Regions from separate parts of the Mesorhizobium sp. M0159 genome, predicted to be linked through region 3. Evidence: predicted binding sites of a transcription regulator. Region 3 holds the regulator's gene; each other region holds the start of a gene.

Region 1 (9,814 bases), on a different contig from region 3:
ATTGCCGACGATCAGCCGGCCTGGCTCGAACATCACTTTCAGCCCAAGTTTGGCAACATGCTTCCTGACGATCTGGGCATAGGCATCGGGCAAAGGCGGCGGGTTGTTGTCGACGCGGTAGGGAATGCCAAGGCCGCCGCCGACATCGATGTGCTCGATGGCATGACCGTCGGAGCGCAAGGCGCCGACCAACTCCACCAGCAGCGCAAAGGCGTCGTCGAAGGGCTGCAATTCGGTGATCTGGCTGCCGATATGGGTGTCTATGCCGGTGACCTTGATGCCCGGCAGCTCAGCCGCGCGCGCATAGACCTTCCGCGCATGCTGCCACGGAATGCCGAACTTGTTCTCGGCCTTCCCAGTCGAAATCTTCTTGTGCGTCCTGGCGTCGACATCCGGATTGATGCGCAGCGAGATCGGCGCGACCTTGCCCAGCGCGGTGGCGCGGGCCGACAGCAGCTCCAGCTCCGGTTCGGATTCGACGTTGAAGCAGAGAATGCCGGCCGAGAGTGCGAAATCCATTTCGCGCGCGGTCTTGCCGACGCCCGAAAACAAGATCTTGCTTGCCGGGATGCCGGCCGCCAAAGCGCGGCGCAATTCGCCCTCCGAGACCACGTCGGCGCCGGCGCCGAGCCTTGCCAGCACCCTCAGCACGGCCTGGTTGGAATTCGCCTTCATGGCATAGCAGACGAGAGCATCGAGCCCGGCAAAGGCCTCGGTGAAGACGCGAAAATGCCTGGTCAGCGTCGCCGTCGAATAACAGTAGAACGGCGTGCCGACGCTGGCGGCGATGTCTGATATCGCCACGTCCTCGGCATGCAGCGCGCCGTCGCGGTAGTCGAAATGGTTCACGAGATTGGTCCGAAATCAGAGCAGCGGGTCGAGGATGAATTTCTTGTCCTCGACAGGTTTTTCCGGCTCCGGCGGCAAAGGTTGCTTGGCCTTCTCGGCGTCCTTGCGGGCCTGCACGGCTGCCGCGTACGGCGTGTCGAGCGCAGCCTTCCTGCCGCAGGCCGCAACGGTGGCCATTGCCGCCAGCAGCGTCAGCGTCACCAAAATCCTGCTTCCGGTCATCGTGCCATCCGTCCGAAACTGTTGCCCGCAGCCGCTTCTAGCCGAGTTTTGCGGCCATTGCACCCCGCGTCTTACGCCTTGGCGAGCCGCTTTTTCCAGTAGCGGATCTGCTTGCGCACCTCGGACGGCGCGGTGCCGCCGAAGCTCGTGCGGCTCTTTACAGAATTCTGCACGGCAAGAACCGAAAACACGTCGGCGCTGATACCGGGGTGAATGGACTGCAGATCCTCCAGCGAAAGCCTGTCGAGCCCGATCTTCCTGTCCTCGGCCAGCGCCACCGCCCGGCCAGTGATATGGTGCGCCTCGCGGAACGGCAGGCCGAGCGTGCGCACCAGCCAGTCGGCGAGGTCGGTCGCAGTCGAATAGCCGGCGCCGGCCGCCTTTTTCATCGCAGCAGTGTTCACCATCATGTCGCGCACCATGCCGGTCATTGCCGCCAGCATCAGGTCGAGCGTCTCGGCCGCGTCGAAGACGGATTCCTTGTCTTCCTGCATGTCCTTGCCATAGGTCAGCGGCATGCCCTTCATCACCGTCAGCAGGCCGACGAGATGGCCGGTGACGCGGCCGGTCTTGCCGCGCACCAGTTCGGCAGCGTCCGGGTTCTTCTTCTGCGGCATGATCGACGAACCCGTCGAGAAACTATCCGATAGCCTGACGAAGCCGAATTGCGGCGTCGACCAGATGATGATCTCTTCGGCCAGCCGCGACAGATGCGTCGCGCAGATCGCCGCCAAGCCCAGGAACTCGAGCGCGAAATCGCGGTCCGAAACACTGTCGAGCGAATTGCGCATCGGCTCGCGGAAGCCAAGCGCCTTCGCCGTCTGGTGCCGGTCGATGGAAAAGCTGGTGCCGGCAAGGGCGGCGGCGCCGAGCGGGCTTTCATCCATCCGCTCAATCGCATCGCGGACGCGCGACAGGTCGCGTGCAAACATCTCGACATAAGCCATGCAGTGGTGGCCGAAGGTCACCGGCTGCGCCGCCTGCATGTGGGTGAAGCCCGGCATCACCGTTGCCGCATGCTCCTCGGCCCGATCCAGGAACGCCGTGATCAGGCCCTTCAGCGCCTCGGCGACACGAAAGCATTCGTCCTTGACCCACAGCCTGAGGTCGACCGCCACCTGGTCGTTGCGCGAGCGGGCGGTATGCAGGCGGCCGGCGGCGGGGCCGATCAAATCGGCCAGACGGGCCTCGACATTCATGTGGATGTCTTCCAGCCTGGTCGAGAACTCGAAGGTGCCGGCCTCGATCTCTGCCAGGATCGTGTTCAGCCCGTGAGCGATTTTTTCTTGATCGGCCGCCGAAATAATGCCCGTTTGCGCCAGCATCTGGCTATGGGCGATCGAGCCGCGAATATCCTGCGCATAGAGTTTGCGGTCGAACGAGATCGACGCGTTGATCGCTTCCATGATTGCGGCCGGACCCGAGGCAAAACGTCCGCCCCACATCTGGTTGCTGGCCTTCTTGTCGTTCATCGCTATAACCCGTGCTCCGGAGCAGTTTTTGCAAAATGGCAGACGGCAATAGATTTTTCCCGGCTTTGCGTCTCATCCTCGCCGCTTTGGTTGCGGGCGTGCTGGCCGGCGCGGTCGCGGTATATGTCAGGGAAAGCAGTTCTGGCAACAAGGCGCCCGCGCAAGTGGCCGCCGGCGGCGGCAAGGACGACGTCGCCTGCGCCGCCAAGACCGACCGTGCCAAGAAGATCGCCGCCGCTGCCACCGGCCAAGTTGCCGCGCTTTTGCCGGCGGATCCGCCGCAATCGCTGAAAAGCCTTGCCTTCAACGGCCCCGACGGCAAGCCGACGACGATCGCCGATCATGCCGGCAAGACGGTGCTGCTCAATCTGTGGGCGACATGGTGCGCACCTTGCCGCGCCGAAATGCCGGCGCTCGATGCGCTGCAGAAGGAGATGGGCAGCGATGCGTTTCAGGTTGTTGCCGTCAACGTCGATGCCGGCGACGATGCCAAACCGAAGAAGTTCCTGGAGGACACCGGCGTCAAGTCGCTCGGCTACTATCGCGATGCCACGATGGCGCTGTTCAACGACGTCAAGACGCGCGGCCTGGCGCTCGGTCTGCCGGTCACCATGCTGATCGATGGGCAAGGCTGCCTGATCGCCCATATGAATGGCCCGGCCGAATGGTCGGGGCCGGATGCCAAGCGTCTGGTCGAGGCGGCGCTTCAGCCGGGATAGGCTCAGACCGTGCGCAGGCGCGGCTTGAGCACGGCAATGCTTGCGCCGCGTCGGCTGGCGGTGCGGATTGCCGGAGAGGCCACGCCCGTCAGTTCCCCGAATGTCTCGATCGGAGCCGGTTTGCCGAGGTAGTAGCCTTGCCCGATCTCGCAAGCCTCGGCGTCCAGGAACTGCAATTCACCCGGCGTCTCGATACCTTCTGCCAGAACCGGTAGGCCGAGACCGCGTCCAAGCCCCAGCACGGCGCGAACGATCGCCGCGAACTGGGCGTTCTTGTCGACCGATTTGATGAACGACCCGTCGATCTTGATCTTGTCGAAGGGAAAGGCGCTGAGGTTGGACAGCGAAGAATAGCCGGTGCCAAAATCGTCCATCGCCACATGCACGCCAAGCGCCTTGACCTGCCTCAAGGTTGCCAGCGCGCGCGGCATGTCCTTCACCAGGGCCGTTTCGGTGATCTCCAGTTCGAGCCTGCCGGGGGCCAGGCCGGATCTCGTCAATGCGTCGTGCACCTTGCGGCTGAAGTTCGGATTGTGAAGTTGCACGGCGGAGACGTTGACGGCGACCATCAGCGGGTTTGTCCAGCGAGCAGCATCGTTACAAGCCGTCGTCAGCACCCAGTCGCCTATCTGCGCGATAGCGCCACTGTCCTCGGCCACGGGGATGAAAACGGCCGGAGAAATGTCACCCCGCTCAGGGTGCTGCCAACGGACCAGGGCTTCGAAGCCGATCATCCTGCCGCCGCGGATCTCCTTCTGCGGCTGATAGACGAGGTGGAACTCCTTGCGGGCGATCGCCTGGCGCAATTCATGCTCCATCACGCGCTTGTCGCGGGCCGCGGTGCCCATGGCTATCTCGAAAAACCGATAAGTGTCCCTGCCTTCGGTTTTGGCGCGATGGAGTGCCGTGTCGGCATGGCTGATCAGGCCGGCCTGGTCTTCGGCATCCAGCGGAAAGAAGGCGATGCCGATGCTGGCCGAGACGAGGCCGGAGCCGACCGAAACCCTGTTTTCCTCCCGGATCGCCGCCAGCAAGTCCTCGGCTATCCGGCCTGCGGCCAGGGGGTCGGGGAGGTTCGGAGCTATGATGGCAAATTCATCGCCGCCGAGACGCGCGAGCATCTGTCCGTGGCGCGGGATGCCGGAAATGCAGTGCGCCAGCTTCTGCAGCATAGCATCGCCGGCCCCGTGGCCATAGAGGTCGTTGACTTGCTTGAACCGGTCAAGGTCAAGCAGCAGGAGCGCCAGATGTCCATCCTTGCCGCCACGATCCATCGAGGCGAATTCTGCTTCCAGCCGGGAAGAAAAGCTCCGCCGATTGGCAAGCCCGGTAAGCGGATCGAAATGCGCGAGGCGGAGGATCTCTTGTTCTGCCTTCTTGCGCTCACGGATGTCGCGAACGGCAAGCACCGTATGAGGCCTGCCGCAGTAGGTTATTTTCCTGGCGATCAGCTCGACAGGAATTCTCGCCCCGTCGCTGCCTCTTAACTTCGCTTCCTGCGCCTGTTCGCCGAAGCCGGACATATCGGCTGCGCTCTGTCCGTCGAAAAGCTCGCCGAATTGCATCGTGTTCAGGGTGGCTGTCGCTGTTCCGGTCAGCTTCGCCATACTGTCATTGGCGCTGACAATGCGGGTGCCATCGCAAACGATCAGACCTTCCACCGCCGCATTGGCGAGATCGTGCATGCGATCGGCCTCGAGCTTCTGGCGGCGAAAGCGCAGGTCGATCCATAGCGCGGCACCCGATAGCACAAGGATTATCAGGCTGGCGACCGCTGCGGCAAAGGCTTGGGAAATGGGCTCGATGGAATGTTCGGATATTTCAATCGAGGAGTCCGGAATGATCGACACCGCGGCCATCGCGATGAAATGCAAGCTGCAAATCGCCAGCGTCAAAAGCGCGGCGCCGCCGAAAGTCGCGAGCGCTGACGGACGGCGCAAGACGACAAGGAGCGCCAGTGCCGCGAGGGTCACGCCGGCCAGAAGCGATATCGCGACAAGGAGCAGGTTCCATACGACCCAGCCTTCGACCTCGAAAGCTGCCATGCCGATGTAGTGCATCGTCGCGATGGCGCCGCCCAGAATGGCGCCACCGACGAGGAAATGGTCGATGCCGCGGCGCAAGGTGGCGACCCACATCCCAAGCGCGGTCATGATAACGGCGGCGGCAAGCGAAAAGGCGGATAATCCCGGATTGTATGCGTTCGGGATTCCCGGCGTAAACGCGGTCATGGCGATGAAATGCGTCGCCCATATGCCGAACCCGGTCGAGGCCGCGGCGATCATCAGCCAGACAAGCCGGTTTCGCTCGGTCGATCGGCCGACATGCTTAAGGAGATTAACCGCTGAGAAGCAAGAAATTCCACAGACGAGTGCGGCGAGCGCAACCAGTCTCGGATCGTGCTGACTTACAATACAATTATAGACCGTCAGCATCCTGGTTCACTCGGTCTGCCAAAACTAACAGGGGAGGTGTGACTGATTAGCTCTTGGAGATTTTAACGAATGGTTAACCCGCGGGCCATGAGGCGGGTCTTTTCGGGGGAAAACCGACGCGCCGCTGCGCCGAAAAGACGGTGATGTGATTTCTGGCGCCCGGTTTCGGTAGCGAGTGCACTTTAGGAAGGAATGATGTTCATTGATCCGCAATAAAACCGTTGTCCGATTGTCATCAGCGCCACATATTGGCTTTGCGGAAGTGCCCCTTTCGCCAATGACAAACGGGAGATGAAACATGAAGTTCTTCGGCTTTGCGGCCGGTATCGCCGCGACCGTGACCCTGCTTTCCACCACCTCCGCCTTCGCCGTCACGCAGATCAGCTGGTGGCACGCCATGACCGGCGCCAACGCCGAGGTCGTCGCCAAGATCTCCAAGGATTTCAACGCCAGCCAGAGCGACTATGAGCTCGTTCCGGTGTTCAAGGGCACCTATCCGGAGACGCTGAATGCCGGCATCGCTGCCTTTCGTGCCGGGCAAGCGCCCGATATCCTCCAGGTGTTCGACGTCGGCACCGGCGTGATGATGGCGGCCGAGGGTGCGATAAAGCCGGTGGCCGATGTGATGACCGGCGCCGGGATGACTTTCGACAAGAGCCAGTATCTGCCCGGCATCGTCGGCTATTATTCGAAGCCGGACGGCACCATGCTATCGTTCCCCTACAACTCTTCCTCGCCGATCCTCTACTACAACAAGGACATCTTCCAGAAGGCAGGCCTCGACGTGAACAATCCGCCCAAGACGTGGAACGAGGTGTGGGAAGCTGCCAAGAAGATCAAGACGAGCGGCGCCGCCCCTTGCGGCTATACCTCGACCTGGCTGACCTGGATCCACCTGGAGAATTTCGCGGCGTGGAATGACGTGCCTTGGGCCACCCAGCAGAATGGCCTGGCCGGCGGTGATGTCGAACTCAAGATCAATGCGCCGATTTTCGTCAACCACTTCCAGGCGCTCGCTGACCTGGCCAAGGACGGCACATTTAAATATGGCGGGCGCACCTCCGAAGCCAAGCAGATATTCCTCGCCGGCGAATGCGGCATCTTCACCGAATCGTCGGGCGGCCTCGGCGATATCGTCAAGTCCGGCATGAACTATGGCATCGGCCAGCTTCCTTACGACAGTGACGCCAAGAGTGCCCCGCAGAACACGACGCCGGGCGGTGCCAGCCTGTGGGTGTTCGGCAACAAGTCGGACGAGGAATACAAGGGCGTCGCGGCCTTCTTTGCCTATCTGTCCAAGACCGATGTGCAGGAATATCTGCACCAGAAGTCGGGATACCTGCCTGTGACGCTCGCCGCATACGAGGCGACCAAGAAATCAGGCTTCTATGACAAAAACCCCGGCCGCGAGACACCCATCCTGCAGATGACAGGCAAGGCGCCGACCGACAACTCGAAGGGCGTGCGCCTGCCGAATCTGCCGCAGGTGCGTGATATCCAGAATGAGGAGTTGGAGAAGATGCTGGCTGGCCAGCAAACCGCTCAGCAGGCGCTCGACAATGCCGTCGCGCGCGGCAACGTCGCGATCAAGGAAGCGCTGGAGAACTGACGGGATCATCTCGGTTAGTCGGTTGGAATATCGCCCACGCGGGCTCGCGTGGGCGACACCTGGATAGCGAGGGAAATCAGCCTGTCTCCACGCGTCGTCTTTCCCAACAAGATCCTGCCCTACCTGCTGGTGGCGCCACAACTCGCCATCACCCTGGTTTTCTTCTACTGGCCGGCCGGTCAGGCGCTTTGCCAGTCGATGCTCAGGCAAGACCCGTTCGGGCTGAAGAGCAGGTTCGTCTGGTTTGCCAATTTCCGGAAGGTGCTGGCCGATCCGGCCTACCTCAACTCGATCAAGGTCACAGTAGTGTTCTCTCTTGCGACCGCGATCGTTGCCATGGTTGTGGCCCTGCTGCTCGCGGTCATGGCCGAGAAGGCCGTGCGCGGCAAAGGCCTCTACCGCACACTGTTGATATGGCCTTACGCCGTGGCGCCGGCGATTGCCGGCATGCTTTGGCTTTTCCTGTTCAATCCCTCGATCGGCTCGTTGGCCTATTTGCTGAGAAGCCTCGGCATCGTATGGGACCCGCTGCTCAACGGCACCCACGCCATGATCCTGCTGGTGTCGGCTGCTGCCTGGAAGCAGATCAGCTACAACTTCCTGTTCTTCGTCGCCGGCCTGCAGGCGGTGCCGAAAACGCTGATCGAAGCGGCGGCCATGGACGGCGCCGGCGAAACCAAGCGCTTCTGGACCATCGTCTTCCCGCTGCTTGCGCCGACAACCTTTTTCCTGCTGGTCGTCAACACCGTCTATGCCCTGTTCGACACGTTCGGCATCGTTCATGCCGTCACTGGCGGCGGGCCGGGCAAGACGACCGAGACGCTGGTCTACAAGGTCTACAATGACGGCTTCGTCAATCTGATCCTGGGCGATTCGGCGGCGCAGTCGGTCATCCTGATGGCCATCGTCATTGCGCTCACAGCGATCCAGTTCCGCTATGTGGAACGCAAAGTCCATTACGGCTGAGGGCAGCGATGATCGGCCAGTCCCCGTTCCGCACCTTCATCGCCCATGCCGTGCTCATCCTCGGCATATTGATCGTGGCTTTTCCGATCTACTACACCTTCGTTGCCTCGACGCACACGCTGCAAACGATCCTCAGGCCGCCCCTGCCGCTCTTGCCCGGCGGCCAGCTATGGAACAATTACAGCGAGGCGCTGTTCGGCGGCATCGGTCGTATCGGCGGGGTCAGCGTCGGCAGGCTGCTCCTCAACACCACGATCATGGCGCTCGGCGTTGCGGTGGGAAAGATCTTCATCTCGATCCTGTCGGCCTACGCGATCGTGTTCTTTCGCTTTCCGCTGCGCATGACCTTCTTCTGGCTGATCTTCATCACCTTGATGCTTCCAGTCGAGGTGCGCATCCTGCCGACCTACAAGGTGATGGTCGATCTCGGCATGATCGACACCTATGCCGGCCTGATCGTCCCGCTGATCGCCTCGGCCACCGCAACGCTGCTGTTTCGCCAGTTTTTCATGACCATACCGGGCGAATTGGTCGAGGCGGCGCGTGTCGACGGTGCCGGGCCATGGCGCTTCTTTTTCGATATTCTGGTGCCGCTGTCGCGGACAAACATCGCCGCGCTGTTCGTGATCCTCTTCATCTATGGCTGGACGCAGTATCTTTGGCCGCTGCTCGTCACCAACAGCAACGACATGAACACCATCGTCATCGCGCTGAGAAAGATGGTTTCCTTCGCCGATGCCGACACCCAATGGCACCTGGTGATGGTCACGGCAATGCTGGCCATCGTGCCGCCGATCCTGGTGGTCGTGCTGATGCAACGCTGGTTCGTGCGCGGTCTGGTCGAATCCGAAAAGTGAGAAGCTGATGGCGACCGTGGATCTGAAGGATGTCAGGAAAATCTATCCCAGCGGCGTCGAGGCCGTGAAGGGCGTTTCCATCGCCATTCCCGACAAGGAGCTTTGCGTGCTGGTCGGCCCCTCCGGCTGCGGCAAGTCTACGCTGCTGAGGATGATCGCCGGGCTGGAGACGATTTCTGCCGGTACAGTCGCCATCGACGGCAAGGTGGTCAACGCCATTGGCCCGACCGAGCGCGACATCGCCATGGTGTTCCAGAACTACGCGCTCTACCCACATATGAAGGTCTATGACAACATGGCCTATGGCCTGCGCAACCGCGGCACGCCGAATGACGAGATCGACAGCAGGGTACGCTCGACTGCCAAGGTGCTGGAGCTTTCGGCGCTGCTCGACCGGCGCCCGCGCGAGCTTTCCGGCGGTCAGCGCCAGCGCGTCGCCATGGGTCGCGCCATCGTACGCAACCCGAAGGTCTTCCTGTTCGACGAACCGCTGTCCAACCTCGATGCGAAATTGCGCGGGCAGATGCGCATCGAGATCAAGAATCTGCAGCGCTCGCTTGGCGTCACCTCGGTTTATGTCACGCACGACCAGCTTGAGGCGATGACGCTGGCCGACATCCTCGTCGTCATGAACGCCGGCCTGGTCGAGCAGACCGGCGCGCCGCTTGATGTGTACGAGAAACCG
Region 2 (9,814 bases), on a different contig from region 3:
TGCGACCGTGGCAAGCCTGGCCTTTGCCGGCATGATTGTCGTCTTTTCCCTGGTCGCTCTCGGGTTTGGCGCGAAATACGCGCGCTGAGCCGACCTTTCAGCCGTTCGGTGTCTCGGGCGAAAGATGCGCGCGCTGGCGCGGTACGCCGAGGCCGGTATCCGGCGGTTCGCCGGCAGCCGGCCGGCTCTCGATCATGTGCAGGCTGCGCCAGCGGCCGAAGCGATAATAGGCCGCGGCCAGCACGAGCGAGGTTATAGAGCCAGCCGGAAAGCTCCACCACAGAGCTTCCTCGCCGATCACGCTTCGGAAGAAATAGGCGAAGCTGGTGCGCACCAGCAGCACCGAGATCACCAGGATGATCAGCGGCGGCATCACCGCGCCGGTGGCACGCACGGTGGCGAAGAGCACGATGGTGATGCCGAACAGGATGAAGGACCACGATGCGATCTTGTTGATGTGAGTGGCGATCTCGATTGCTGCACTGTCGCTGCCAAGGAAGAGGCTGAGCACCGCGCGATCGAATACGAACAGCAGCGCGACGAGCATGCCGGTGAGCACAAGGTTGAAGCCGACGCCGGAGGTGGCGATGCGTCCAATCCGGTCCCAGCGCCTGGCGCCGACATTTTGCGCCGCCATGGACGACACCGCGGCGCCGATGGCGAGCGCCGGCATTTGGATATAGGTCCAGAGCTGTGCGGCTATGCCGTAGGCAGCTGCAACCTGCGAGCCGTACGAGTTGACCATGCCCATCACCGTCAGCGCCGCAGCCGAAACGACGATCATCTGCAGGCCCATCGGCACGCCCTTGAAGACGACAATGCGCAGCAGCGCCGGGTCCGGCCGCAGCAGAGCGAGATTAGCGCCGGCCAGCCGCAGCGGGTGCTTGCGCGCATAAAGCACGATCAGGATGGCAACCACGCTTACCGTCTGGCCGATCAGCGTCGAGGTGGCCGAGCCGGCGATGCCGAGTTCGGGGAACGGGCCGATGCCGAGGATGAGCAACGGGTTCAAAACGACGTCGAGCACGACGGCCAGCGCCATGAACAGGAAAGGCGTGCGCGAATCGCCGGCGCCGCGCAGCACCGTCATGACGAAGGACAGCAGGTTCATCATCGGCACGGCGAGGAAGATGATGCGCAGATAGGAGCGCGCCAGCGGCAACGCATCGGCCGGCGTGCCGAGCGCATCGAGGATCGCATCGACCCAGATCCAGCCGCAGACCGCGAACACCACCGAGACGAGGAAGAAGAAGGTGGCGCTGGTGCCGACGATGCGCCGGGCTTCGGGCAGATCGCGGGCGCCGACGGATTGCGCGACCAGGATGGTCGCCGCCATGCCGATGCCGAAGACGGTGCCGAGGATGAGAAACAGCACAAGGTTGGCATTGGACGTGGCGGTCAGCGCCGCTTCACCGAGGAAACGGCCGACCCACACGGCATTTATCGAGCCGTTGAGCGACTGCAGCACATTGGAGCCGAGCACCGGCAGGGCAAACAGTAGAAGGGTGCGCGGGATAGGCCCACTGGTGAGGTCGCCGGTCCGCCGGCGCGCGGGCATGTTGTCATCCATGGCAGGCAACTCGGCGAAGGCTTGTCTTGAGTCCGGTCCGCAATGATTGCCGATTTAACGGAACGGGTCGATGCGGCGCTGCAAATTCCGCCTGGCGTGCCTTGATCTAAGCATGTTCTCAAAGCTTCCGGAATCGGATATTGATCACGGACGCGTGGGACCGCATTTCCTGGATCTCAGGGCAAGCCGGGGGGCTCATGTCCGATATTCCGTTGTTTTTTGAGCGCCTGAACCGGCGCGCGTTTCTTGGTGCATCCGCTCTGGGCGCGGCCTCCGTGGCTCTTTCGGCGTGCACCACGACGGACGTGGCAGCGCCGCCAGTGACCGCGGCGCCAAGCGATCCGGCTTTCGGCGATGCCGCAAGCATGTATGCCGCGCGCGTCGATGAGGGCTATCAACTGCCGGCAATCCCGGTAGCCAAGATCGATCCGAAATTCGTTCGCCAAATCGTGTCCGATCCGACCGGAGAAAAACCAGGCACGATCGTCGTCGATATCTCCGAGCACTTCCTCTATCTGGTGAGCGGCGGCGGCAAGGCAATTCGCTATGGCGTCAGCCTCGGCAAGGCCGGTTTCGGATGGACCGGCAGCGCCGTGGTTCAGGCTAGGAAGAAGTGGCCGGTCTGGACGCCGCCGCCGGAAATGATCCAACGCCGGCCGGAACTGGCGAAATACAAGGACGGCATGCCGCCCGGCCCGCAGAGCCCGCTTGGCGCCCGCGCGCTGTATCTCTTCCGCGACGGCAAGGACACGATGTATCGGCTGCACGGCACACCGGAGTGGGATTCCATTGGGAAGAACGCTTCGTCCGGCTGTGTGCGCTTCATGAATCAGGACATTATCGACCTCTACAGCCGCGTCGACGGCGTCGCGCCGGTCTTCGTGCGCCCGAACCTGTCGGCCGCCGGGAAGATCGCCGCCGTGTCGAACAGGACGGCCGAGCCGATCGATGCCGGCGTGCCAAAGGACGCGGAGATGTTGAGGTAAGTGCCTTCGACTGGATCGTCAGTCGCAGGTTTTGCAACGCACCAGGACACCGTCCTTGCGCGGGCGAGCCGCAACTGAAGGGCACGACCGCTCAATCGCGCCAGCTCAGGCGGACGCGTTCCGCGCGTCCGCCTGTATGGGTGCCGCTACTTCTTGGCGAGGCCTGGGAGCGTGACCTGATAGACCAGGAACATGGTGTCGACATCGGCGCCATCCTCGGCCTTGTAGGCCGCGCCTACCTGGAAGCCGTCCTGCGTGAGGAAGTCATTGTCATTGGCGACGAACAGGAAATAGTCGTCGGGCAGTGTTGGATCGAGGACGCTCACCACCGACATCGCCTCCCACTTCTCCGAAAGGTTGTTGCGGTCGTTGGGCGCACCATTGTGCAGCCCGAAGCGGCCGAGCTCGCTCTTGTCGTTGATGTCGATGAACGGCGTCAGCTTGGCCGGCGTCACCGATGGATCGAGCTCACCCTTGGGCGCCAGCGGCTTGTCCTTGTCGAATTCTGTGCCGGCGACATCGGTTGCCGCAGACACATCGACGACGCTGATCTCGCGGTGGAGCGAGGTGTCGCCCTTCAGCCCCTGGCCATTGCCGCTGTCGCGCGCCAGCATCAGGAAGGTCTTGTCCGACAGCGCCACGATTTCGCTCTGCGCGGCGATCTTGGTTTTGCCCTTGGCATCGGTGAACACCGGCAGCGGCACGACATATTCATGCGCGAGCTTGAGCTGGCCGGGATCCGAGGCATCGTAGACCAGCGCGCGCGTGTTCTGACGCGTCGAGGCGGAATCGCCGCCATCCTGCCTTGGGGCCGACTGCAGCACGGCAATCAGGAACTTCCCGTCCGGCGTCAGCGCCATGCCTTCGAGGCCCTGGTTGTTCTGACGGCCGGTTTCGGGATCCTTCGGATCTGGGTCTGCCGCGCCAAGTCCCGGATTGTTGGAAGCAAAGTTTGGCGTCCCGTGACGCATCGGGACAAGCGCCGCCGGCGGCTGCGTTGCCGACATCAGACGCCCATCGGCGGAGAAGCGGTAGATGTTCGGACCGTATTCGTCCGAGATGAACATCGTGCCGTCGGGCAGCCGTGCGATCGCTTCGTTATCGAGCGCGAGCTTGCCGTTGGCTTCGGGCAGGATCGGCATGTCGTCGGTCGCGGCACGCACGCCGTTGAGCGGATCGAGGCCGGTTGCGTCGGCGCCCTTGTCGTCGGTCAAAAGCATGGTGTCGGCAAGCGTCGCCTTGAGGCCCGATTGTTCCTGGCCGGTGGCCGGCACTGCACCCGGCGCGATCGGGGCGAACTCGAGGGCGATCGTGTTGAGGCGCGGGCGGTAATCGGTGGTACCGACGACATTGTAGCCGCGGTCCGGCAACAGCCATAACGAGCCCTTGTAGCCATCGGCGCCATGCGTCCAGCCGGCAGCGTCGATCGACATGCCTGAGCCGGAGCCAAACGTCTCGCCGAACTTGTCCTTCTGGCTGGCCGGGATGCGGCCGACACCGACCATGCCCTTGTTGACGAAGCTGACGCCGCCGACGGTTGCGGCGTTTTCAGCCAAGGCCGGGGTCAAGGCGGTGAACATCGCCAGCGCGACGGCGAGGGACGCGGTTCGGTGCAGGTTTTTCATGGAAATCCTCTTTGTGACAAAGCTGCCGGGGCCCGAAAAAGCGCCGCGTCGCATCAAGGATGCCGCGAAAGCCTTCGGAGAAGCGATCTAGGACGCGAACATGATACTTGCGTGACAGTGCCGCGCTTGCTTGTCCCCCGTGGTTGCAACTGGCCTGGGTATGGCGAACTCGTCGTCGCCGAGCGAGCAATTAACAACTTTACAAATAATCGTTATTATGTAAAGTTATGACAATGAAAGGTCCCCGATGACTGCCTGTCGTTTCGCCACCCGCCTCAATTCCTTTGCCTCGCGGCCACAGTCCGAGTGGCCCGATCTTGTCGGCAAACCGTCCATGCTGCAGATGGCGGCACGTGCGGCGAAGGTTGCGGAGTTGACCGATCTCGACCTCAACTTCCCCGACCATGTCGGCGAAAAACCTACGGAAATGGCGCGCAAACTCAGCGACATCGGGCTTTCCATCAATGGTTTCGCCATGCGCTACTACTCCAATCCGGCTTTCAAGCTCGGTGCCTTCACCAATCCAGATCCTTCCGTTCGCCGCGAAGCCATCGACCTGACCAAGGCCGGCATCGACGCCATCCGCGAGGCGGGCGCCGGCCTGATGACGCTGTGGCTCGGGCAGGATGGCTTCGATTATGCTTTCCAGGCCGATTATGCGACGCTCTGGCAACACGAAATCGATGGAATTCGTGAAGTTGCGGCGCATGACCCCGATTGCCAGATCAGCCTTGAATACAAACCCAACGAGCCGCGCTCTTACAGCCTGATGCCCGATGCGGCGACGACGTTGCTGGCGATCCGCGAGATCGGCCTGCCCAATCTCGGCGTGACGCTCGATTTCGCCCATGTGCTCTACGCCGACGAGCAGCCGGCTTTCGCCGCTGCGCTGGTGGCGCGACACAGCAAGCTGCTCGGCGTGCATCTCAACGACGGCTACGCCAAGCGCGACGACGGCTTGATGGTCGGGGCCGTGCATACGCTGCAGACGATCGAGCTGCTCAGGCAGATCCGTCGAGACGGCTATGCCGGCGCCATCTACTTCGACACGTTCCCCGACATGACCGGGCTCGACCCGGTCCACGAATGCGAAGTCAACATCGCGACTGTCAAGCGCATGCTGCGCGTCGTCGATCGGCTGGAAAAGGACAATCGCCTGTCCACTGCCGTCGACCGTCAGGACGCGGTCGCCTCGCAGGCCATCATCCAGGAAGCCATGCTCGGGCCGGACAGCTGAAGCTCCGGCGCCATCGCCGTTTTCAACCAGGGAGGAAAGACCATGAAATTTCTGCTTGCCACCGCCACCGCTGCCCTGATGGCGCTGTCTATAGGCTCGTCGTTTTCCGCGGACCTCGCGCCGCTCAATTCCGACACCGAGAAGGATCGCATCGACTGGTCGCAGGTCGAGGCCAAGTTCGGGGCTTTCCCCAAGCTGCCCGAGGGCACCAAGGCGGGTGCGGTCTCCAAGACGCTGACCAACGAATACTGGCGTTCGCTGGGAGAGGGCTACAAATCGTTCGGCGACCGCACCGGCGTGCCCGTGGTCTACCAGGCGGCGCAGAGCGAGGGCGACCAGCTCGGCCAGCTCACCATCGCCGAAGGCCTGGTCACGCAAGGCTACAACGTGCTGCTCGTTTCGCCGCAGACCGACTCCAACCTGCAGCCGATCATGGAACAGGCCAAGGCCGCCAATGTGCCGGTGGTCAACGTCAACGACGCGGTCATCCCGCAGGCCGAGCACTATGTCGGCAATGTCCAGCGCGACAACGGCGTGCGCGTCGCCAAATGGTTCATCAAGAATCGGCCGGACGGCGGCAAGGTCGCCATCGTCGAAGGCCAGGCCGGCGTCTACGCCGCCGTCCAGCGTACCGACGGTTTCAAGACCACGGTCACCGAGGCCGGCAAGTTCGAGGTCGTCGCCAGCGTCCCCGGCAACTGGGATCGCCAGACCTCCTACGACGCTGCCACCAACATCCTGCAGCAGCACCCCGACCTGATCGGCTTCTATGCCAACAATGACGGCATGGCGCTGGGCATCGTCGAGGCGGTCAAGGCTGCCGGGCTGCAGGACAAGGTCGCCGTGTTCGGCACCGACGGCATCTCCGACGCCTATGCCTCGATCCGCGCCGGCGAGCTGACCGGCACCGTCGATTCGTTCCCGGTGCTGACCGGCGAGGTGGCGCTGGAATCGGCGCTGCGACTGGTGGCCGGGCAGAAGCTGCCGCGCGTCGTCGCCACGCCGCAGGCGCTGATCACCAAGGACAATGCCGACCGCTACTCTGGCGCCGGCGACGCCGTGCGCAAGGCGCTGCTCGAGGACGCGGCAGCGGGCCAGTAGAGCAGGGCCGGCAGGTGCCGGCCTTGGGTCGGCACCTTGCCTGGAGAACCGAAGCAATGTCAGTCATCTCCCGGCTGCAATTCGAGGGCATTTCCAAGGTGTTTCCGGCCGTGCGGGCGCTGAGCGATGTGTCCTTTTCGGTCGGCGCCGGCGAAATCCATGGGCTGCTCGGTGAAAACGGCGCCGGCAAGTCGACGCTGCTGCGCATCCTGTCAGGCGTCTACCGGCCGACGGCGGGAAGCGTGCTTATTGACGGCAAACCGGTGACGCTGAACAACCCGGTCGCGGCGCGCGCCGCCGGCGTGGCGATGATCCATCAGGAGTTACAGCAGGTGCCACGCCTCAGCGTCGCCCAGAACATGTTTCTCGGCCATCCGTTGACGCGCGGCGGCGTCTTCGTCGCACGGGGCGAGCAGGAAAGCCGCGCTGCGGAAGCCCTGGCCGCCATCGACCCGACCATCGATCCGGCAGCCCCGCTTGGCTCGCTGAAGGTGGCGCAGCGGCAGATCGTCGAGATCGCCCGGGCGCTGCTCGACCGCGCCAGGATCGTGGCGATGGACGAGCCGACGTCGAGCCTCACGCCGAGCGAGTTCGAACGGCTGGCGGAAGTCATTGCCGGTCTGGCACGCGACGGTGTCGCCGTCGTTTATGTCTCGCACAAGCTGGACGAGGTGTTCGGCATCTGCGAGCGCGCCACTGTCATGCGCGACGGCGTTGTGGTCGAAACCGTCGATCTCGCGCAGGTGTCGGAAAAGGCCGTCGTTTCGATGATGGTCGGCCGCGAGCTTGCCCAGGAACAACACCGCTCGCATGCTTCCCCCGAGGTCAGGCTGAGCTTGCGTGGCCTCGCCTCGGCAACCAAGGTCCGTGACGTTTCGTTCGACCTGCATCGCGGCGAGGTGCTGGGCGTTGCCGGCCTGGTCGGCTCGGGCCGCACCGAACTGCTGCGGCTCCTGGCCGGCGCCGACCGGGCCTCATCAGGCGCAATAGAGATCGACGGCAAGGCGGTAAAGCTTTCCAGTCCGCGCGACGCCATCGCGGCCGGCATCGGCCTGGTGCCGGAGGAGCGCAAGCGCGAAGGCATCGTGCCGCTGCGGTCGATCTCCAGCAACATGGCGCTGGCCTCGATGGGCGTGTTCGCGCCGCGCGGCGTCATCGATCACAAAAGGCTGAAACGGGTCGCAGCCGAGAAGATGAAGCGGGTCAATCTCAGGCCGTTCCTGCTCGACCGGCCGATCCGCCTGTTCAGCGGCGGCAACCAGCAGAAAGCGATCATCGGCCGCTGGCTGGCGGCGGGAACGCGGATCCTTCTATTCGACGAGCCGACGCGCGGCATCGATGTCGGCGCCAAGGCGGAGATCTACCACCTGATCGAGGAACTCGCCGCCGAAGGCCATTCGGTAATCGTCGTGTCGTCCGAACTCCCCGAGGTGATCCGGCTCGCCGACCGCGTGCTGGTCATGCGCGACGGCACGGTCGCCGCCGAACTGGGCCGTGCAAGTCTCAGCGAACAGGCGATCGCCGCGCACGCCATACCCCAAACGGAGATTGAGGCCGGCAAGGCGCAAGGCCATCGGGCCGGTGCATAACGGACAGGACCAGCGGATGACCGATATAATCGAACACACAGCAGCGCGCCCAAGGGCAGATCTCCTGCACCGGTTTTCCGTGCGCGACGCCGGCACGCTGATCGGACTGGTGGTGATCCTCGCCGTCTTCGGTGCACTGGTCCCCGGCTTCTTTGCCGAGCGCAATCTGATCAACATCCTGCAGCAATCGAGCATCAATGCCTGCCTGGCGTTGGGCATGACGCTGGTCATCATCTCGGGCGGCATCGATCTGTCCGTCGGGCCGACGGCAGCCCTTTCGGCGGTCATCTCGGCCTCGATGCTGGTTGCCGGTGTGCCGTTTCCGCTGGCCATCGCCGCCGGCTTCGCCATCGGCCTTGCCTGCGGACTGCTCAACGGCGTGCTGGTCGCCTATGTCGGGCTGCAGCCCTTCATCGTCACGCTGGGAACGCTCAGCACCTACCGGGCGCTGGCGCTGATCTATACCGGCGGCAATCCGGTGCTCGGCCTGCCTGCCGGCTTCCGTGCCATCTTCAACGGCTCGCTGTTCGGATTGCCGTTGGCGGTCATCATCGTGGCGGTGGTCGCGCTGATTGCCTGGATCATCCTCAAGAAGACGCCGTTCGGCGAATATCTGCTCGCCGTCGGCGGCAATGAGGAGGCGGCCTACATAGCCGGCGTGCCGATCGCCCGCACCAAGATCGCCGCCTATATGATCTCGGGCCTGCTGGCAGCGCTTGCAGCGCAGATCCTGATCGGCCGGCTGGGTGCGGCCGAACCCATTCTGGGCAATCTCTGGGAGCTCGACGCCATAGCAGCGGCGGCGATCGGCGGCGCCTCGCTGATGGGCGGCAAGGGCAGCGTCGTCGGCACCATCCTGGGTGCCGTCATTCTTGGCAGCATGCGCAACGGCCTGACGCTGATGAACGTGCAGTCCTTCTATCAGCTCCTGGCAACTGGCCTTATAATCCTCGCCGCGATGCTTATCGATCGCGTGACGAGGGGACGTGGATGACCTTGACCGGGCTGGACCTGAAAGCAGTAGGACCGCGCATTCGCATGATGATGCCGCATCTGACGCCGCTCGAGGCGAAGGTGGTTGAAACGGTCTTCGGACGGCGCGGCTTCGACGAGACCATACCGCTCAAGCAGATCGCCGAGGAGGCCGGTGTCTCGGAGGCGATGGTGGTCAAGATCGCCAAGAAGCTGGGTTTTTCCGGCTATCGCGACTTTCGCACGGCGGTCTATGAATACAGCCGCCTGCCGACCGCCGAGATGCATCAGGAGCTGTCGGTGGACGACAGTTCGGCCGAGATCGTGCAGAAGGTGTTCCGCACCTCCATCCAGGCGCTGGAGGAGACGCTGGCCATCCTCGACATGGACGATTTCGACCGTGCCGCCGATCTGCTTTACCGCGCCAGGAATCGCGATTTCTACGGCGTCGGCGGCTCGGCGCAGATCGCACGCGACGTTTCGCACAAATTCCTGCGCATCGGCATCCGCACCTCTGTCTACGACGATTCGCACATGATGCTAATGTCCGCCTCGCTGCTCGGCGCCGACGACATCGCCGTCGGCTTTTCGCATTCCGGCAATACCAGCGCCGTCATCGACGCCATCCAGCTTGCGCGCAAAAGCGGCGCGCGCACGCTGGCCATCACCAACTATGACAGCTCGCCATTGGCAGCCGTCGCCGACATCGTGCTCTGCTCGACCGCGCAAGGCTC
Region 3 (9,814 bases):
TAATTCTTTCTTACTCTCCCCTGTTTGCACGATGTGGGGAGCTTAAGGTTTCGTTAACCGAAACCCTTTCTACTGGTATCCACCTCCAGCTTGCGACCACGGATGTACTGGCGCGGATGGAAAGCAAAGGTCGGCTGCTCGCCGGCCTTTGCTTATTGCAGCCCTGCCGAAGTTTGCGGCTGACGGCGCTTCACGACGCCTGAATGGCTGATGAAGCGCGTTGCCGGCATCTTGTCATCGCCGATGTCGGCCCTACCATCGAAGTAGTCCCGTCCTCGATGGCGGTTCAAGGACAGAGGCCCTGTCATGAAAAGCATTGCTGGAATGATGGTGATTGCAGGCGCCATGCTGGCGGGTGCAGCCGGTCAATCGAATGCAGCGACGCTCAACACCATGCCCGAGGTCGGGGCTGCCATCCAGGCGTGCTGGACCCCGCCGGCGAATGCCGGGAATTCCACCGTCACCCTGAGCTTCAGCTTCAGGCGCGATGGCACGCTGATCGGCCGGCCCAAGCCGACCGCCATCCGCGTCGCCGGCGAGGAGAAGACGCGCCAAGCTTTTGTCGACGCGGCGGTCGCGGCCGTGGACCATTGCCTGCCGTTGAGCTTTTCACCGGCGCTGGCTCAAGGCATCCCGGGCAAGGTGTTCACTCTGCAATTCAACTCGCCCAAACAAGAACAGGCTGCACCGCGAGTGAAGGCTTCGCCTTGATCTTTTCCAAAAACCGGATTCCACTTTTCGGGATCTAGTGGCGCCTTCGTCTCGCCTCGACATGTCGCGCCAGTTCCGGCACCTCGAAGACATAGTCGCTCCAGGCCGATTCCGGTATCTGGCCGGCGAGATAGCACTCCAGCAAAAGCCTCTGCTCGTGGTCGAGTGGCCTCGGTGCGCGTTCATGGTCCAACCCAAGTGAATGGAACAGATTCCTGGTCAGGTCCGCGACAGTGAAGTGGATCGACATTTGCGGTCTCCTCCTTTGGCCGCTCAACGCCGATCCCAGGGCTAAGGTTTCAGCAACGGCCGGCCGGTAACGCCGGATTGATCGCGATGCCGAACCCGCCGCGCGCATCAAACTTCGCCGTGGCGGGCGTCCGCCGGCGTTGCTGCTGGTTCGTCTCAATCTTGAAATAAAAATGTAATATTGAATTTACACGAGTGGATCTGGCGGTTTGATCTACTTCAATTAGGAAAAACTGATTTAGCTAGTACTTATCCATAGTCGACAAAAGAAATCCTGTTCTCGGTGCAACAAGGATAATGGTCGTTCCAATGACACGCTTCTGGCCCCTCACGATTCTGATGCTGGTGTCGGCAATAGCCGTTGCGCTCGGCACATCCTTCTCCTACGCGGATAGCTGCGGTGCCATCAGGAGCCAATTGCTTTCGGCGGGGCGCAGCGGCGGGACCAGCCCCGAGCTTGCCCAACTGCGTCGGCAACTCGCCGCGATTCAAAAGCTTGAGAGACAACGCAGATGCACGGCGAAAACGGCCGGCTTCTTCTTCAATCCCTGCGCCGACCTGGTCAGCAGCAAGGCGTAGGTGCAACGGCAGATCGCCAGACTGTCGAATTCGAGCAGGGACACGTCCGGATTGAAGGCCAGGTTTGTTGCGCTGGGCTGCGCCGCCCCCGCTGCCAAGAAACAGCCGGCGCAGCAACGCACGGCACCCAAGGCCCAGTCCGCAGGCACAACAATTGGCGGCAATCGGATGCTGTTTTGCGTTCGCTTGTCGGACGGATATTTCTTCCCCGCGCCAAAATCGCAGTTCGCCAAGAGCGACGATCTGAAGGAAACGGTCGATCAGTGTCGCTACATCTGCGACGATGCCGGCGTCGACCTCTATACGCTGAGCGACGCCACTCGCGAGACCGAGGAGATGGTCGGGCTCGAGTCGGGAAAACCCTATGTGGAGCTACCTGCCGCGTTCCGGTACCGCGACGACTCGAACTTCAAGGCCTGCGACGTCAAGCGCTATTACCGGCGCGTCGCCGAGCTCAGGGCACGAACCGTGACACCGGCCAACATGACCAACGCCATCATACCGTTGCCGACGTCAAAGCCGGATTTTGGCATCGTCGCGGAAATTCCTGAATCCGGGATCGAAACCGCCGGTGCCGCTCCGGCAGAGGCAAAAACGCAGGCTGCCGAAGTGCAGGGAGCTGCCCAGCATCAGTCGATCGAAAGAGCGATCGGCGCGAGGCCGGTGAGAGTGGTCGGGCCGGCCTTCTTCCCGGCGGACTGACCAGGGCGGGCGATGTTCCGAGACGGCTGGCCGGATAGCCGCTTCAAGGCCTGGAGCCGTGCGCATCGACCGACGTCGGCTGGTTATTCGCAGACCATGCGGGCCCGTTTGCCGGGCTCGCTGACATTCTTGCAAGTTAGCGGCTTCGTCGGCTCCGGCGACAGCATGGGCGGGTTGTTGGTGATCCTCCCCCGAGGCGCTGCAACGGAAGCCGCGCTCCTGCGCACCGCCGGCCTTTTCGGCGTTTGCGGCGCCACTGGAAAGACGTCGGTCTCCAGTTGCGACTGTTCGGCTTGCGCCTGCGGCGAAGGCCTGTCCCAGAAACGGCGAACATCGAGCGGCTTGGGAATGATGACGGTGCCGTCATAGCTGCGCGCGCAGCCGCTTCCCAGAGGCAGCGCCAGGCACAGGAAGACAGGCAGAATCCGTCGAGACATCAGCAATACCCCTGCAAGCTTATAACGCTGCTTCGGCCTAACCGACAACCGGCGGAATAGGGCGAAGGGAGTAGATACCGTGAAGTAGAGTCGTCGCACTTCCAGTCGAAGGCGGTGCTCGAAGATCGAGCGCCGGGTCGGGCGCGGATGGAGGTCCAGCGCGAGTTAGAACCTTGCGATTCGTCAACGCTTCCAGCGTAAGGCCATGGTGCGATCGCACCATACCAAAGCCGCGCTCAGTGGCGACAATGGGATATTCGAAGTTCCGCTCCTCCAGTTACGGGCGGGAGCAGCGACCGCCGGCAAGAAACAGGGTCAGATTTACCCCAACGGACCTGTTTCGGCGATGGCGCGGCCATGACACGTTCTGGCTGCATGCAACGCGCTCCCGTCCGGCTTTTTTCTTTTACAGCCGGTGGCTACGATCGCCGAGCAGACGATGCCGGCCGGAATTCACGCAAGCTGCTGATTCCAGCGGCAAACCGCGGCCATTCCGACAAAGCCCGCGGCCGCTCCTTCTTACTCCGGCTGGGCGACGTTACCGGAGCGACATGAAACTGTCATGCGACTGTAATAATCGGGGACTATTGGCCTCAGCGGGCGCCGGAGGAATGGCGCCGAGAGACCATATTCCGAACAGGAGCAGGCCACATGAGACATTTCATCCGCTCGGCGGCCGTTGCGATTGCAATGGCTGCGGCGACGACCACCCTCACCCTGTCCGCCGCGCTCGCCGCGGACATCTCCGGCGCCGGCGCCACCTTCCCCTACCCGATCTATGCGAAGTGGGCCGACACCTACAAGAAAGACACCGGCGTTGGCCTTAACTACCAGTCGATCGGTTCCGGCGGCGGCATCAAGCAGATCAAAGCCAAGACCGTTACCTTCGGCGCTTCGGATGCGCCGCTCAAGGGCGACGAGCTTGAAGCGACCGGACTGGCTCAGTTCCCGATGGTGATGGGCGGCATCGTTCCCGTCGTCAATCTCGAAGGCATCAAGCCGGGCGAGTTGGTTCTCGACGGCCCGACGCTGGCCGACATCTTCCTCGGCAAGATCACGAGCTGGGATGACGAAGCGATCAAGAAGCTTAATCCCGACGTCAAGCTGCCTTCGCAGGCGATCGCGGTCGTTCACCGTTCCGATGGTTCGGGCACGACGTTCAACTTCACCTATTACCTCGGCGACGTCAGCGCGGACTGGAAAGAAAAGGTCGGCGTCGACAAGGCCGTGGAATGGCCGGTCGGCATCGGCGCCAAGGGCAATGAGGGCGTTGCCAACAACGTCTCCCAGACCGGCGGCGCGATCGGTTATGTCGAATATGCCTACGCCAAGCAGAACAAGCTCACCCACACCGATATGATCAACAAGGACGGCAAGAAGGTCGAGCCCGCCGCGGCGGCGTTCTCGGCGGCAGCGGCCAATGCCGACTGGAGCTCGCAGCCGGGCTATGGCGTCATCCTCGCCAACGAGCCGGGCGCCGAGTCCTGGCCAATGACGGCGGCAACGTGGATCCTGCTCTACAAGAAGCCGGATGATGCCGCGACCACCGGCGAAGCGCTCAAATTCTTCGCCTGGGCATACGACAAGGGCGACGAGATGGCCGGCGAGCTAGACTACGTTCCGATGCCCGACAAGGTGGTTGAGAGCGTCAAGGCCATGTGGGCCAAGGAAGTCGTCGGCGACGACGGCAAGCCGCTCTACTCGGCTATGTAATCTCCTCCAGGGAGGGCGTCGATGGCGCCCTCCCTGTTGCCTTTAATCGCGAGGACCCAATGACCATCGCTTCCGATGCCATGCCATCATCTGCAGCAGCCCGGGCCAGGGAAGCTACGGTGCGGCGCTTCGCGCTCACAGATGCCATATTCCGCGGACTCACCCGCGCTTCCGCAATTCTTGTGCTGGTCATCCTCGGCGGTGTCGCGATCTCGCTGTTTGCCGGCTCGTGGCAGGCGCTGTCGTCCTTCGGTTTCTCCTTCCTGACGACTGAAAGCTGGAATCCGGTCACTGAAAAATTTGGCGCACTGGCGCCGATCTACGGCACCCTGGTCACGGCGGCCATCGCCATACTGATCGCGGTTCCGATCGGCATCGGCATTGCAGTCTTTCTCACCGAGCTCTGCCCGCGCCCGCTCAGGCGCCCGATCGGCATAGCGGTCGAGCTGTTGGCCGGCATTCCTTCGATCATCTACGGCATCTGGGGCCTGTTCGTGTTCGCGCCGTTCCTGCAGACGGCGATACAGCCCTTCATCATCAACGTCTTCCACGGCGTGCCGGGACTATCCAGCCTTTTCGCTGGCCCTCCTTACGGCATCGGCCTTCTGACCTCGGCGCTGATCCTTGCCATCATGGTGCTGCCCTTCATCACCTCGATCACCAAAGACGTCTTCGATACGGTGCCGGCGGTGCTGAAGGAATCGGCCTACGGCATCGGTTGCACGACCTGGGAAGTGACCCGGCGCGTGGTCATTCCCTATACCCGCATCGGCATCATGGGCGGCGTCATGCTTGGCCTCGGCCGGGCACTCGGCGAAACCATGGCAGTGACCTTCGTCATCGGCAACGCGCATCGCATCAGTGCCTCCCTGTTCGCACCGGGCACGACGATCTCGGCGACCATCGCCAATGAATTCACCGAGGCCGACGGCGACCTCTACACCTCCTCGCTGGTGGCGCTCGGCCTGATCCTCTTCGCCATCACCTTCCTGATCCTTGCCGCCGCCCGCTATATGCTGATGCGGATCGACGCCCGTACGGGAGCCTGACCGATGTCGACATCCTCATCGCTCCACAGCCGCCGCAAAGCCAGGAATTCGGTGATGATGGCGCTTTGCGTCGTCGCCGCCGGCATCGGGCTTGCCTGGCTGGCGCTCATTCTCGGCGCACTGGTCTATAAGGGCACAGCCGGGCTTTCGCTCGCGGTCTTCACCGAGATGACGCCACCACCGGGCGAGGCCGGCGGCCTGCTCAATGCCATCGCGGGCAGCCTGCTGATGACGATCATCGCCGTTGTCGTCGGCACGCCGATCGGCGTGCTGGCGGGAACCTACATGGCCGAGTATGGACGCTTTTCGCGCATCACCACCGTCGTCCGCTTCATCAACGACATCCTGTTGTCGGCGCCGTCGATCATCATCGGCTTGTTTGTCTATGAGCTGATGGTGCGGCCAATGGGACATTTCTCGGCCATTGCCGGCGCCGTTGCGCTTGCCATCCTGGTCATTCCGGTGGTCGTGCGCACCACTGAAGACATGCTCAACCTGGTGCCGAACGCGTTGCGTGAAGCCGGTGCCGCGATCGGCGCGCCACGCTGGGTGGTGATCCGTTCGGTCGCCTACCGCGCCGCATTGTCCGGCATCGTCACCGGCATATTGCTGGCGATAGCACGCATTTCCGGCGAGACGGCGCCGCTGCTCTTCACCGCGCTCAACAACCAGTTCTGGAGCAGCAATATCAACGCGCCGATGGCCAGCCTGCCGGTGACCATCTTCCAGTTCGCTCTCAGCCCTTACGAGGAATGGCAGCAACTGGCGTGGACCGGCGCACTCATAATCACCCTGACGGTTCTGGGCTTGAGCATCCTCGCCCGCAGCCTTACCGGACGCAGAGAGGACAGATGACACAGATGTTGTCCCCAGACATGACGATGGCCGAAACGGTCGCCGAGAAGACGAAGATCGAGGTCAAGAATCTCAACTTCTACTACGGCCAGAGCAAGGCGCTGAAGGACATCAGCCTGTCGCTGCCTGAGCGCAGTGTCACGGCCTTCATCGGCCCTTCGGGCTGCGGGAAATCGACGCTGCTGCGTGTGTTCAACCGCATCTATGAGCTCTACCCAAAACAGATGGCCGAGGGCCAGGTGCTGCTCGACGGCAAGAACATTCTCGACCGGTCGCAGGATCTCAACCTCCTCAGGACCAAGATCGGCATGGTGTTCCAGAAGCCGACGCCGTTCCCGATGTCGATCTACGAGAACATCGCCTTCGGCGTCAGGCTCTACGAGAACCTCGGCAAGTCCGAGATGGACGGCCGCGTCGAACAGGCGTTGAAGCGCGCCGCGCTGTGGAGCGAGGTCAAGGACAAGCTCAACGCCAGCGGCTTGAGCCTATCTGGCGGCCAGCAGCAGCGGCTCTGTATCGCCCGCACCGTGGCCGTGAAGCCGGAAGTCATTCTGCTCGACGAACCGGCTTCGGCCCTCGACCCGCTGTCGACTGCCAAGATCGAGGAACTGATCGACGAATTGCAAGCCGACTACACGATCGTCATCGTCACCCACAACATGCAGCAGGCGGCGCGCGTGTCGCGCCAGACCGCCTTCATGTATCTGGGTGAACTGGTCGAGTTCGACCGGACCGAGAAGATCTTCACGTCGCCCCGCGAGAAGCGCACGCAGGACTACATCACTGGCCGCTTCGGCTGAGCCGTTCCGATCATGCATATGAGGACAGGACCATGGGCGAACACACAGTCGCTTCTTTCGACGAGGATCTCGAGCAGATCAGCAAGCTGATCCGCGACATGGCCGACCTCGCCGGTTCGATGGTCGGCGGGGCGACCAAGGCCCTGTTGAATTCCGACAACGTGCTGGCGCAACGCGTCGTTTCCGACGACGCCATCATGGATGCGCGTCAACGCGAACTGGACGACCGCGCCATAACCCTGATCGCCAAACGCCAGCCGATGGCCCACGATCTTCGCCATGTGGTCGGAGCGATCCGCATGGCGGGCGACCTCGAACGCATCGGCGATCTTGCCAAGAATATCGCCAAGCGCGTGAGTGCGGTCGGCCTCAGCGCCACGCCGCGGGACCTGTCGCATTCCATCGACGCGATGGCGCAGCTGGTTCTCATCCAGGTGCAGGGTGTCATCGAGGAATATGCTGCAGGCGATGCGGCCGCGTTGGCCAAGCTGCGTGCCGCCGACGAGCGCATCGACGTCAAATACACGTCCGTGTTCCGCGAGCTCTTGACCTACATGATGGAAGATCCGCGCAACATCACCGCTTGCACGCACCTGCTGTTCTGCGCCAAGAATCTGGAGCGGATCGGCGACCATGTCACCAACATCGCCGAAAATGCGTATTATGTGCTGACCGGCGAGCAATTGCCGGTCAATCGTCCGAAGCAGGACGAAACGACAATGTCCGCACCGGTGACATGATGGGGGTGCCCAGCCGATGATCGCACCACGCATAATGGTGGTGGAGGACGAGGAGCCGTTGGGTGTGCTGCTCCGCTACAATCTCGAATCCGAAGGCTACCAGGTCGAGGTGGTGACACGCGGCGACGAAGCCGAGATCCGTTTGCAGGAGAATGTGCCCGACCTTTTGGTGCTCGACTGGATGATACCAGCGGTTTCCGGCATCGAGCTCTGTCGTCGGTTGCGGGTGCGCCCCGAAACCGAGCGGCTGCCGATCATCATGCTGACCGCGCGCGGCGAGGAGAGCGACCGGGTGCGCGGTCTTTCGACCGGCGCCGACGACTATCTGGTCAAACCGTTTTCGACACCGGAATTCATGGCCAGGGTCAAGGCGCTGCTGCGGCGCGCCAAGCCGGAAGTGCTGTCCAGCGTGCTGAAGGTAGGCGACATCGTGCTCGATCGCGAATCGCACAGGGTCTATCGCAAGAAGAGCGAAATCAGGCTCGGGCCGACCGAATTCCGGCTGCTCGAGTTCATGATGCGGCATCCGGGCCGTGTCTTCTCGCGCAGCCAGTTACTCGATAATGTCTGGGGCGAGACAATCTACATCGACGAACGCACCGTCGACGTGCATGTCGGGCGGCTGCGCAAAGCCGTCAACAACGGCCGGATGCCGGATGTCATCCGCACCATCCGCGGTGCCGGCTATGCGATCAGGGAAGATTGACCCGCCTGGTCAGGCTACGTTCTTTCTGACGCTGGGCCTCATTTGCGCGCCCGGCGCGAAAATCTCCTGGTCGACGAAGCTTAACGCCCGCATCGCGCAGCCTTCGCGGATCAGCGGCAATTCGTTCGGCTCTGTATCGAAGGAGATCGAGCCTGAATGCTGGCCGCCGGCGGTCTGGGCGATTGCCTTCCGCATGGCCGGCTCGATCAGATCGAAGGCGGCGGCACTGGCGCCGACCATCGCGACCGGTGCCGGATCGATCAGCGCGAACAGCGAGCCGAGACCGAAACCCAGCGCTTCGCCGGCCTTGCGGTAGGCCTCGCGTTCCGGCCCATCTTTCTCGCGCGCCCGGGCCGCCAGTGCTCGCATGTCGGCGTCGCTGACGTCGGCGACCGGCTCGCTGTCTTCGCTCATCTGCCTGGCGTTGCGCCAGATGGCGTAGTTGCCGGCATAGGCCTCGATGCAGCCGCGCCGCCCGCAACGGCAGAGCGCGCCGCCCGGACGATGGATCATGTGGCCAAATTCGCCGCCCGAGGAATGCGTCCCGGTGAACAGTTCGCCCTTCAGCACCAGCCCCATGCCGATGCCATGCGAAAGCAGGATGGCGATGAAGTCGTCGCGATAGCGATCCGGATTGCGCCAGCGCAAAGCCACCGCCATCATGTTGCAGTCGTTCTCCACCGTTGCCGGGATGCCGAATTCGTCCTCCAGCATGTCGGCAAAGGCGATGTCGGTCTGCGGCGTGATCGGCGACCACAGCATGGCGCGTGCAGGGGAGTCGGTAATGCCCTGAATCGCCAGGGCGATGCGGGCGACACTGCGGACGTCAAGGTCTGGATCCTGCAGCCGGCGCCGGACGATGGTCATGCATTCACGGATCAGCTCGTCGCGCGGCATGGTCAGCGTGTCCAGCCGGCGCTGTTCCTCGGCGACCACCTGTCCCGTATAGTCGATAATAGCGGCCGACAGGAAATTCAGCGACAACACCACGGTCAACACCGCCGCCGCTTCCGGGTTGAGGGCGAGGCCGACCTGCGGACGACCGCGTTTCAACGAAACGGGCTCACTTGCCTTGCTCTCGGCGAGGATGCCTTCCCGTATCAGGTCAGAAGAGATCGCCGATATGGTCGAATGACTGAGGCCGGTGGTAGCTGCGATCTCAGTACGCGATGGCTGGCCGGCCCGGCGCACCGCCGAGATCACCATCGCCCGGTTGCGCCGGCGCAAATCGTCATGGCGGATTCCGACCGACATTGTTTTGCTTTCCTCCCGG

Evidence for each region. The regulator PhoB, encoded in region 3, activates phosphate uptake and scavenging genes when phosphate is short. The targets are predictions, from matches to a motif close to TGTCATNNANCTGTCAT.
Region 1: ugpB (sn-glycerol-3-phosphate ABC transporter substrate-binding protein UgpB) is a predicted target of PhoB. The motif match lies at 5,917-5,933, and genes of this name have one in related genera.
Region 2: NKJ32_RS13285 (esterase-like activity of phytase family protein) is a predicted target of PhoB. The motif match lies at 4,282-4,298, and genes of this name have one in related genera.

Annotation. Positions count from the first base shown of each region.
Region 1 covers NZ_JAMYTF010000009.1:65,681-75,494, reverse strand. The annotation lists gene lysA (diaminopimelate decarboxylase) at 1-849, opposite strand, end outside; gene NKJ32_RS12375 (hypothetical protein) at 865-1,071, opposite strand; gene argH (argininosuccinate lyase) at 1,143-2,543, opposite strand; gene tlpA (thiol:disulfide interchange protein TlpA) at 2,579-3,262, shown strand; gene NKJ32_RS12360 (bifunctional diguanylate cyclase/phosphodiesterase) at 3,265-5,697, opposite strand; gene ugpB (sn-glycerol-3-phosphate ABC transporter substrate-binding protein UgpB) at 5,996-7,306, shown strand; gene ugpA (sn-glycerol-3-phosphate ABC transporter permease UgpA) at 7,388-8,272, shown strand; gene ugpE (sn-glycerol-3-phosphate ABC transporter permease UgpE) at 8,281-9,129, shown strand; gene ugpC (sn-glycerol-3-phosphate ABC transporter ATP-binding protein UgpC) at 9,137-9,814, shown strand, end outside.
Region 2 covers NZ_JAMYTF010000010.1:69,036-78,849, reverse strand. The annotation lists partial or broken gene NKJ32_RS13300 (MFS transporter) at 1-88, shown strand, start outside; gene NKJ32_RS13295 (MATE family efflux transporter) at 98-1,570, opposite strand; gene NKJ32_RS13290 (L,D-transpeptidase) at 1,768-2,556, shown strand; gene NKJ32_RS13285 (esterase-like activity of phytase family protein) at 2,703-4,181, opposite strand; gene NKJ32_RS13280 (TIM barrel protein) at 4,429-5,418, shown strand; gene NKJ32_RS13275 (sugar ABC transporter substrate-binding protein) at 5,461-6,519, shown strand; gene NKJ32_RS13270 (sugar ABC transporter ATP-binding protein) at 6,576-8,108, shown strand; gene NKJ32_RS13265 (ABC transporter permease) at 8,125-9,102, shown strand; gene NKJ32_RS13260 (MurR/RpiR family transcriptional regulator) at 9,099-9,814, shown strand, end outside.
Region 3 covers NZ_JAMYTF010000054.1:16,471-26,284, reverse strand. The annotation lists gene tolA (cell envelope integrity protein TolA) at 307-711, shown strand; gene NKJ32_RS30320 (hypothetical protein) at 746-961, opposite strand; gene NKJ32_RS30315 (hypothetical protein) at 1,270-1,539, shown strand; gene NKJ32_RS30310 (DUF2865 domain-containing protein) at 1,591-2,241, shown strand; gene NKJ32_RS30305 (hypothetical protein) at 2,325-2,678, opposite strand; gene pstS (phosphate ABC transporter substrate-binding protein PstS) at 3,330-4,391, shown strand; gene pstC (phosphate ABC transporter permease subunit PstC) at 4,451-5,440, shown strand; gene pstA (phosphate ABC transporter permease PstA) at 5,444-6,295, shown strand; gene pstB (phosphate ABC transporter ATP-binding protein PstB) at 6,292-7,095, shown strand; gene phoU (phosphate signaling complex protein PhoU) at 7,128-7,835, shown strand; gene phoB (phosphate regulon transcriptional regulator PhoB) at 7,852-8,541, shown strand; gene NKJ32_RS30270 (ROK family protein) at 8,551-9,795, opposite strand.